4 regions of the Nocardia sp. GCM10030253 genome follow, and region 1 is predicted to be linked to each of the others. Evidence: riboswitches for the same ligand, from Rfam matches in the RefSeq annotation. Region 1 holds a riboswitch; each other region holds the start of a gene.
What was found. Region 1 has a riboswitch for S-adenosylmethionine ahead of ACFQZZ_RS13770 (amino acid ABC transporter permease). Riboswitches for the same ligand answer to the same signal wherever they lie in the genome.
Positions count from the first base shown of each region.

Region 1 (2,193 bases):
GGGGATTGCGCCTGCGACGGCGGGGACCAGGCCGAGGGTGGTGGCGTTGGAGCAGAATGGCGCGGCGGTCGGGTACAGGAACGGGTCCATGCCGAAGGTGTGCAGCGCGTCGATTGCCGACTGATATGCGCCGAACAGATCATTGGGAGCGGCCGATTGGGCCAGGCCAGGGCGCTCGGCGGACGCAGGAGCTGACGCGGCCGGGGGTGCGGGGGCCGGAACCGCCGGGGCGCCGACGGCGATGGCCGGGGTTGCGAGCGCTAGTGCGGCCGAGCTGGTCGCAATGGCGGTAAGCGTGGTCAGACGGCGCACAACGGTCACAGCGGACCTCTCTCATCGTCGGCACGATCGAGGTCAGGGTACTCCGGCAAACCCTCACAACAGGGCTTCTTCCGACTGGCAACTTTCCGGCGCGTCGCGCGTCGCACGGTCGACACTCGGGCCGAAAGGTGGGGCGTGGCGACGGGCTAAATGATCGCGGGCATGGGGCGCTCGGACAAGGGCTGCGCTCACAGTGATTCCTAACCTTGTTCTGGAGTGCCCTTACTTCGCATGCTGATCGGGCTAAACCCTTCGAGGCCCGCGCTCGGCGCGGGCCGCACCATCCAGAGCGACCGAGAGACCTGGCTCGTCGACGTCGCAGCAACCCCCCGCTCGCCGGGTGCGGGTGCTTCCGCCGGGAACGATGGAGGAAACGAAATGATCACCGAGCAATGCGTCAACCGTTGGGCCCGTCGTCATGTCGACCAGTGCCGCGTCACCGCCGCGAACTGTCGAGGCTGATCGCGCCGCCAGACCGTGCACCCGTCGCTGGCCGGGTGATGTGACCGCCGCCCGATGAGGGGCGGTCCCGTTCGTTTTCTTCGAAGGACCTCGACATGAGTGCGTCCATCGCATCCGGCGCCGCCGTCGGCGGTGCGCCCGGCTCCCCGGACGGGCCCGGCACGAAGGCCGCACCCGGTAGGCCCGCCACCGCAACACCCGACGAATCCGCCAGATCCGACGCCGCTGAATCCCGTGGCCTCGCCCCCGCATCGAGCGAGCCGGGTACGACGGGCGATCCCGCCATCGTCAGTGCACGCAGCGCTACCGCGACGCTCGACAGCGGCGCTGCAACCGCACTCGGTGAGACCACCGAGCCAGCGCTGAAGGTTGCCCCGACACGGCATCCATGGCGGTGGGTGATCAGTGCGGTGGCGCTGGTGCTGCTCGCGCAGTTCATACATGGGTTGGTAACCAATCCGGGCTGGGATTGGTCCACGTTCGCGAAGTACTTCACCGCGAAGTCGGTGTTGTCGGCACTGCGGGTCACGTTGGAGCTCACGGTGTGGGGTACTGCGCTCGGGTTCGTGATCGGTACCGCATTGGCGATCGCGCGGCTGTCGAACAATCCGGTGCTGCGGGTGATTTCATGGGTCTACATCTGGGCGTTCCGGTCGATTCCGTTGATCGTGCAGCTGCTGTTCTGGTTCAACCTTGCCTACCTGTACAACACGCTGTCCCTCGGAATCCCTTTCGGCCCCCCGTTTCTGACCTTCGAAGTGAACGGCGTGATCAGCGGGTTCACCGCGGCGGTGATCGGGTTGGCGCTGCACCAGGCGGCATACTCGGCCGAAATCATCCGTGCCGGCTTCATCTCGGTCGATCCCGGCCAACTGGAAGCCGCGGCGGCGCTCGGCATTCCGCGCCTACGCCAGTTCCGCACCATCATCGTCCCGCAGGCGATGCGATCCATCCTGCCGAACGCGACCAACGAAGTGATCAGCCTGTTCAAGGGCACCTCGATCGTGTCGGTGATGGCGATCGCCGAGCTCTTTTACCAGGTCCAGGTGATCTACGGCCGCAGTGGCCGGGTGGTGCCGCTGCTCATGGTCGCCACGGTCTGGTACATCATCCTGACCACGATCCTGTCGGTGGCGCAGTTCTACATCGAACGCCACTACGCCAAGGGCGCACAGCGCACACCGCCGCCGACACCACTGCAGCGGGCATGGCAGAGGCTGCGCGACGTCGCCGAAATCGGTTCGGCCGCACCGCGCGGAGCGACCCGATGAGCGCCGGTGCGCTCGACACGGTCGAGCAGCGGCATACCGGCACGGCTCCCGCCGTCCAGGTCCGTGGTGTCCGCAAATCGTATGGCGCGCACGAGGTCCTGCGCGGCATCGACCTGACCGTCGCCGCGGGCGAAGTGGT
Region 1 covers NZ_JBHTDL010000006.1:315,019-317,211, forward strand. Annotated here, with positions in the region: gene ACFQZZ_RS13765 (hypothetical protein) at 1-321, opposite strand, end outside; SAM riboswitch class I at 599-692, shown strand; gene ACFQZZ_RS13770 (amino acid ABC transporter permease) at 1,146-2,054, shown strand; gene ACFQZZ_RS13775 (amino acid ABC transporter ATP-binding protein) at 2,051-2,193, shown strand, end outside.

Region 2 (2,193 bases), on a different contig from region 1:
CGCGCCGAGATCGGCGAACACGGCACCGTGGTAGCTCGGGTCCGGGGTGGTGAAACCGGGGAACCGTGGCTCGCCCTTCTCGTCACGCACGGTCCAGTCGAACGTGCCGCCATCGACGATCACGCCGGCGACCGCCGTGCCGTGCCCGCCGAGGTACTTGGTCGCCGAGTGCACCACGATGTCCGCACCGTGCGCGAGCGGCTGGATCAGGTACGGGGTTGCGACCGTGTTGTCCACGATGAGCGGCAGCCCGTTGGCGTGCGCGATGGCGGAGATGCCGGGAATGTCGAAGATGGCGCTGCTCGGATTGGCGATGGTCTCGCCGTAGAACGCCTTGGTGTTCGGCCGGATGGCCGCACGCCACTGCTCGAGGTCGTCGGGGTCCTCTACGAAGGACACCTCGATACCGAGCTTGGGCAGTGAGTAGTGGAAGAGGTTGTAGGTGCCGCCGTAGAGGTGCGGGCTGGACACGATGTGGTCACCGGCCGAGGCCAGGTTGAGGATCGCGTAGGTCTCCGCGGCCTGCCCGGAGGCCAGCAGCAATGCCGCGACACCGCCCTCGAGGGCGGCGATGCGCTGCTCGACCACGTCCTGGGTCGGGTTCATGATCCTGGTGTAGATGTTGCCCGGTTCGGCCAGACCGAACAGTGCGGCCGCGTGATCGGTATCGCGGAAGGCGTAGGAGGTGGTCTGGTAGATCGGGAGGGCGCGTGCGCCGGTGGTCCCGTCCGGGGCCTGCCCCGCGTGAACCTGCTTGGTCTCGAAGGACCACTGCGTCGGATCGGACGAAACGGTCGGATCGATATCGGCTGCGGACGCGATGGGGTCACTCATGTCTTGCTCCAAAGAGGGTTGTTCGCCAGAACTACTTGCTTACCGGGGTGTGGGCGACGGACAACAACACATTGGGGGAACCTCCTGCAGTAGCGCGCTTGCTCTCGACTTTCGAGAGCCCGGTCATCACCCGGAGCACCCCACCGCTGCTGGAGGGTTGCCGTCCAGCAAGCCGGGGCTTCGCGCTGGCACTCATGACCTGATCGGCATCATAGCTGGCGGTCGGGCGACGATCGAAATCCGTTGCCGAACTCACTGGGTTTCGGTGGCCTGCGGGATGCAGCAGAGGCGTACGAACTCGTCGTAGGTCGTGAGGAACGCGGTGCGGCCCGCCAGGGCTGCCGCTGCCGGGTCGTCTTCATCGAGTATGTCGACCGAGCACTCCATCCCGAGCTGACCGATCAGCTGCCAGGTGCCGACGATCAGCCGCACCTGCAGTGCGTCGGGCTGAGTGTGGAGTCGTTCGGCAAGCACCTCGGCGATCGCGATGGTCTTGTGGTCGGCGTGCTCGAGGCTGCGCGCGCTGACCGACGGGCTGCTGCGCAGGATGCGCTGCATTTGCTGGAACTGCCGGAACGAGATCGGCTCAGTTCCGCCTGCAGCCTGGTCGACAGCGTGCAGGAAGGCCTCGCGCAGCGCTTGCAGCTCGTTGCCGGTGACCGGGAGTCCGCGCAGGGTCTCGGCGACGGCGAGGCCGAAGTCCTTGATCGGCCCGAGGACGATGTCTTCTTTGCTGTCGAAATACCGGTTGATCGTGCGGGGTGACACATCCGCGGCGTTGGCGATCTGCTCGACGGTCGTGGCATCGAAGCCGTGCGCGTCGCAGAGGTCGAGTCCGACCTCGATGATGCGCAAGCGGGTCTGCTGCTTTTTGCGCTCGCGCAGGCCCGCGGGCGCCGGACTCGCGGCATGGTCCTGGTTCGCCTCGGCGCTGGCAGGGGAGTCCGCTGCGGCGCTCGCGCCGGTCGGCGTTGATGACTCGAGCATCCTCCCACTCTATCGCAGCCAGGCCTTTTCGTGTCGCCGACAGCCAAATGTCGGATTGCGACATTTTTCTCTTGACGACAAATGTCTGACAATGACAGGATGATCGCCATACTTCGAGTTACGAGGAGATCAAGGTGACCGAGACTGCGACAGCGGTAGACGTTCCAGAAAAGCAAGGCAGTTCGGCGCGCTGGTTGGCCCTGGCGGTGATCGCGTTGGCCCAGCTCATGGTGGTGCTGGATGCCACCATCGTGACCATCTCGCTGCCGTTCGCACAACGTGATCTCGATATCAGTGATGGCAACAGGCAATGGATGCTCACCGCTTACACGCTGATCTTCGGCGGGTTGCTGTTGCTCGGCGGACGGCTGG
Region 2 covers NZ_JBHTDL010000014.1:231,470-233,662, reverse strand. Annotated here, with positions in the region: gene ACFQZZ_RS30625 (bifunctional o-acetylhomoserine/o-acetylserine sulfhydrylase) at 1-834, opposite strand, end outside; SAM riboswitch class IV at 924-1,034, opposite strand; gene ACFQZZ_RS30620 (TetR family transcriptional regulator) at 1,087-1,821, opposite strand; gene ACFQZZ_RS30615 (MFS transporter) at 1,956-2,193, shown strand, end outside.
Region 2: another riboswitch for S-adenosylmethionine. It lies ahead of ACFQZZ_RS30625 (bifunctional o-acetylhomoserine/o-acetylserine sulfhydrylase); the one in region 1 lies ahead of ACFQZZ_RS13770 (amino acid ABC transporter permease).

Region 3 (2,193 bases), on a different contig from region 1:
TGGCGCTGGCTCGCTGGCATATCGGCTATGACAGCAGGCCGCAATCTCGCGATTCTATCGGTGGCCCGGAGGGCCGCCCGCGCCGGTGCGGTGACCTTCGGGATGTCACAGCGGCCTCCGCTTCACTGCGTACCCACGGCGCGCCCCGACATACACAGTAGCGACGCCGATCGTCCGCGACGTGTCGCCGAGTTCGGGGGCGGGCGCCGGATACCCCCGCGGACCAGGGATCATCGTGGACATGACCGATCAGCGAGACACCGACGGCGACCAAGTAATCGAGGTCGATCAGACCGACTCCCGCTCCGCGTGGCCGTTCATCGCGGCCGCGGTGGTCGCGGCGGTCGTGGTCGTCGCGATCGTGCTCGGCGGACTGCTGTCACCGGCTGAGAAAAATGTCACAGAAGCCGACCGGATCGCGGCCGCGGTCCGCAACTACGCCGACGCACGCGGCCGTTCGGATATCACGCCGCCGCCAGGTGTGGCCTGCGACGGATTCGACGAGGGCAAGTCATCGCTGGCGCCCCAACTCGGCGGCATCGAAACCGGAAAGTCGGTCGAGATAACCAAAATCGAGAATCCGATGGTCAACGGGAATCGGGCGAAGGCGACGGTGACGACGAAGGTCGACGGCAAGGAGACGCCCGCGACCTGGAATCTGACGCGATCCGGCGACCGTTGGCTCATCTGCGGTTGACTCGTCCTGCGTCGTGAACTGGGGTTTGACAGGGTGACCCCCGCCCAGGCAATCTCAGAACCAGGTCATGAGAACCAGCGTCAAGCCCCGGCTTGCTGGTCGGCAACCCTCCTCCGCGGCGGGGTGCTCCGGGTGACGACCTGGCCGCGCACCGAAACCCAGGTGCGGCAAGAGCGGATTCACAGGAGGTCCACATGAGTTATGCCGGTGACATCACCCCACAGCAAGCGTGGGAACTATTGCGGGACAACCCCGAAGCCGTCCTGGTGGACGTGCGTACCGAAGCCGAATGGCGCTTCGTCGGAGTTCCCGACACCACCTCGATCGAGCGCCCGACGGTGCTGATCGAGTGGGTCGACGGAACCGGCACCCGCAACAGTGCCTTTGTGGAGCAACTGACCGAGGCACTCGACGGCCGCGACCCGGAGGCCCCCGTGGTGTTCCTGTGTCGCTCCGGCCAGCGTTCCGCGCATGCCGCCGACATCGCGACCAGCCTCGGGATCGGCCCGTCCTACAACGTGCTGGAGGGCTTCGAGGGCGGCCTCGACGCGACCGGCCATCGTGGCGGTTCCGGCTGGCGGGCCATCGGACTTCCGTGGCGGCAGTCGTGATCACCGGCGGTTCCTTCGACAAGCCGCTGCCCGAGGGCGTCGGTCCGGCGACCCTCGGCGTGCGAGGTGGCTTGCGGCGCTCCGGTTTCGAGGAGACGGCCGAAGCGCTGTACCTGACCTCCGGCTTCGTCTACGAGAGCGCCGAGGCCGCCGAGGCCGCGTTCACCGGCGACGTCGAGCATTTCGTCTACTCCCGCTACGGCAACCCGACGGTCGCCATGTTCGAGGAGCGGCTGCGCCTGATGGACGGCGCCGAAGCCTGCTTCGCCACGGCCAGCGGTATGTCCGCGGTCTTCACCGCGCTTGGCGCGCTGCTTGGCGCCGGTGATCGACTCGTGGCCGCGCGCAGCCTGTTCGGCTCCTGCTTCGTGGTGTGCAACGAGATTCTGCCGCGCTGGGGCATCGAGACCGTCTTCGTCGACGGCGACGACCTCGACCAGTGGGAGCAAGCGCTGTCGGTGCCAACCCAGGCGGTGTTCTTCGAGACACCGGCCAACCCCATGCAGACGCTTGTCGACGTGCGCCGGGTCACCGAACTCGCACACGCGGCGGGCGCGAAGGTGGTGCTGGACAACGTTTTCGCCACACCGCTGCTGCAGCGCGGCTTCGAACTCGGCGCCGACGTTCTCGTGTATTCCGGCACCAAGCACATCGACGGCCAGGGTCGGGTGCTCGGCGGCGCGATTCTCGGCGAGCACGATTACATCGACGGCCCGGTGAAAAACCTGATGCGCCACACCGGCCCCGCGCTGAGCCCGTTCAATGCGTGGACTCTGCTCAAGGGCCTGGAGACCATGCCGCTTCGGGTGCGTCATTCGACCGCATCCGCGCTGCGCATCGCCGAGTTCCTCGAGGGCAACAAGTCCGTTGGCTGGGTGAAATATC
Region 3 covers NZ_JBHTDL010000012.1:441,022-443,214, reverse strand. Annotated here, with positions in the region: gene ACFQZZ_RS28380 (hypothetical protein) at 242-697, shown strand; SAM riboswitch class IV at 761-877, shown strand; gene ACFQZZ_RS28375 (rhodanese-like domain-containing protein) at 892-1,308, shown strand; gene ACFQZZ_RS28370 (O-succinylhomoserine sulfhydrylase) at 1,305-2,193, shown strand, end outside.
Region 3: another riboswitch for S-adenosylmethionine. It lies ahead of ACFQZZ_RS28375 (rhodanese-like domain-containing protein); the one in region 1 lies ahead of ACFQZZ_RS13770 (amino acid ABC transporter permease).

Region 4 (2,193 bases), on a different contig from region 1:
GGCGATCGCGGACCTTCGGCTTGCGCAGCATCGCCACCGCGCGGGAGGCGGCGATAGCGAGCAGCACCATCTCCACAGCGGCGATGCTCGACTCGACCGCGCCGAGGGCGAGGGTGTTGGCAAAGGTGACCTCGGTGAGGAATTGGGGCAGCACCGCGAGGTAGAACAGGCCGACCTTCGGGTTGAACATGCACGACACCACACCCGCGGCGAACGCCGAGCGAATCGAGGCGGGAGCGCCGGAATTCGCCTGCGCGGTAACCGCTTCGGTGGGGTCGGCGATCGCACCGGCCGCACGGCGTTGCCGCCGGTGGTCGATCAGCGCCCGAACTCCCAAGTACACCAGGTAGATTCCACCGACGATCTTGAGCGCGCGATAGGCCGTCGCCGACTGCTCCAGCAAGGCGGCGACGCCCGCCGCGACGACAACGGCCCACACGATGCCGCCCAGCGCCGATCCGATCGCCGCGGCGATCCCCGGTCGCGCGTCCACGATCGAGAAGCGCAGCACCAGGAACGAATCGGGGCCCGGTGTGATCGACAGCAGTACGCACACGCCGATGAAACTGAGCAGCAGGGAAAGCGTCACCTACCGATGGGACCGCACATCACGACATCGCGCAACTGGGTTTGACGTGCGCAGATCGTGCGCGACTAGCCTCGGCTCCTCCGGTGGCGTTCGCGATACCGGTTGACAGCGGCATGTGGGGTCTGTCAATCTCGGTGCAGGTCATGAGTACCAGCATCAAGCCCTGGCTAGCTGGTCGGCAACCCTCCTCCGCGGTGGGGTGCTCCAGGTGACGACCTGGCCGCCGCCCGACCGGGCGCGGCAAGCGCGGACTCGAATAACCCCTTGGTTCCGGGTCCCATAGCCGACGGGATTTCGTGATGACTGCTGTTGTGGATCAGAGCTGTGCCGCCCTCGCCCGGGTTTCCGGCGACGACCTGCGGGTGCCGCTCGTTCAGGGCGGAACGACCACCTACGCCAACTTCGACTACGCCGCGAGCGCACCGGCCTTGGCGCAGGTCGCCGACCGGGTACAGCAGTTGCTGCCGTACTACGCGAGCGTGCACCGCGGTGCCGGCTACGCCTCGCGGATCTCCACCGAGTGCTACGAGGCCGCCCGCGGTTCGGTGACGCGGTTCCTCGATGCCGACGATGACCAGGTGGTGGTGTTCACCCGCAACACCACCGATTCGCTGAACCTGCTCGCGGCCTGCGTGCCGGGCGACACCGTAGTGCTCGATATCGAGCACCACGCGAATTTCCTGGCATGGACCAGGCACGGTCGCCGCGTCGTGCGAGCCGCGGACACCGTGGCCGAGACCATCCGGCTGCTCGTCGCCGAACTGTGCAGCAAGCCTGCCGCGCTGCTCGCCGTCACCGGCGCCTCCAATGTCACCGGCGAGGTACTGCCGCTGGAGCGGCTGGCCACCATCGCCCACCAGTGCGGCGCTCGCATTCTTGTCGACGCGGCGCAGCTGGCGCCGCACCGGCGAATCAGCCTGCGCGACACGGGCATCGACTATCTGGCGTTCTCCGGCCACAAGCTGTACGCGCCGTTCGGAGCGGGTGTGCTTGTCGGCCGCCGCGATTGGCTGGATGCCGCCGACCCGTATCTGGCAGGCGGCGGTGCGGTCCGCGAGGTCACCACCACCGGCGCCGACTGGGCCCCCGCGCCGCAGCGCCACGAAGCGGGCTCCCCGAATGTCCTCGGCGCGGCAGCGCTCGCCGCCGCCTGTGACGCGCTCTGTGCGATCGATCCCGAAACACTCGCCACCCACGAGCGCGCGCTCGCCGAGCGCCTGCGCGCGGGACTCTCCGCCATTCCCGGCGTCGATCTTCTCCGCATCTGGGACGACAGCCCCGACACCGTCGGCATCGTCGCCTTCACCCTCGACGGTTTCGTCCCCGGCCACGTCGCCGCCTACCTGTCGGCCGAACACGGCATCGGGGTCCGCGACGGCCGCTTCTGCGCCCACCCGCTGCTCGCCCGTCTCGGCCTCGACGGCGCGCTGCGCGCCAGCATCGGGCTCGGCACCAGCTCCGCAGACGTCGACCGCCTCGTCGACGCTGTCGCCACCCTCGTCGAATCCGGCGCCACCTGGAACTACGCCACCATCGACGGACTCTGGAACCCCACCCCGGAAACCCGCCCCTTCACCAGCACCGACTCCACCGACGGCGCCGCC
Region 4 covers NZ_JBHTDL010000005.1:430,340-432,532, reverse strand. Annotated here, with positions in the region: gene ACFQZZ_RS10400 (LysE family translocator) at 1-589, opposite strand, end outside; SAM riboswitch class IV at 729-842, shown strand; gene ACFQZZ_RS10395 (aminotransferase class V-fold PLP-dependent enzyme) at 889-2,193, shown strand, end outside.
Region 4: another riboswitch for S-adenosylmethionine. It lies ahead of ACFQZZ_RS10395 (aminotransferase class V-fold PLP-dependent enzyme); the one in region 1 lies ahead of ACFQZZ_RS13770 (amino acid ABC transporter permease).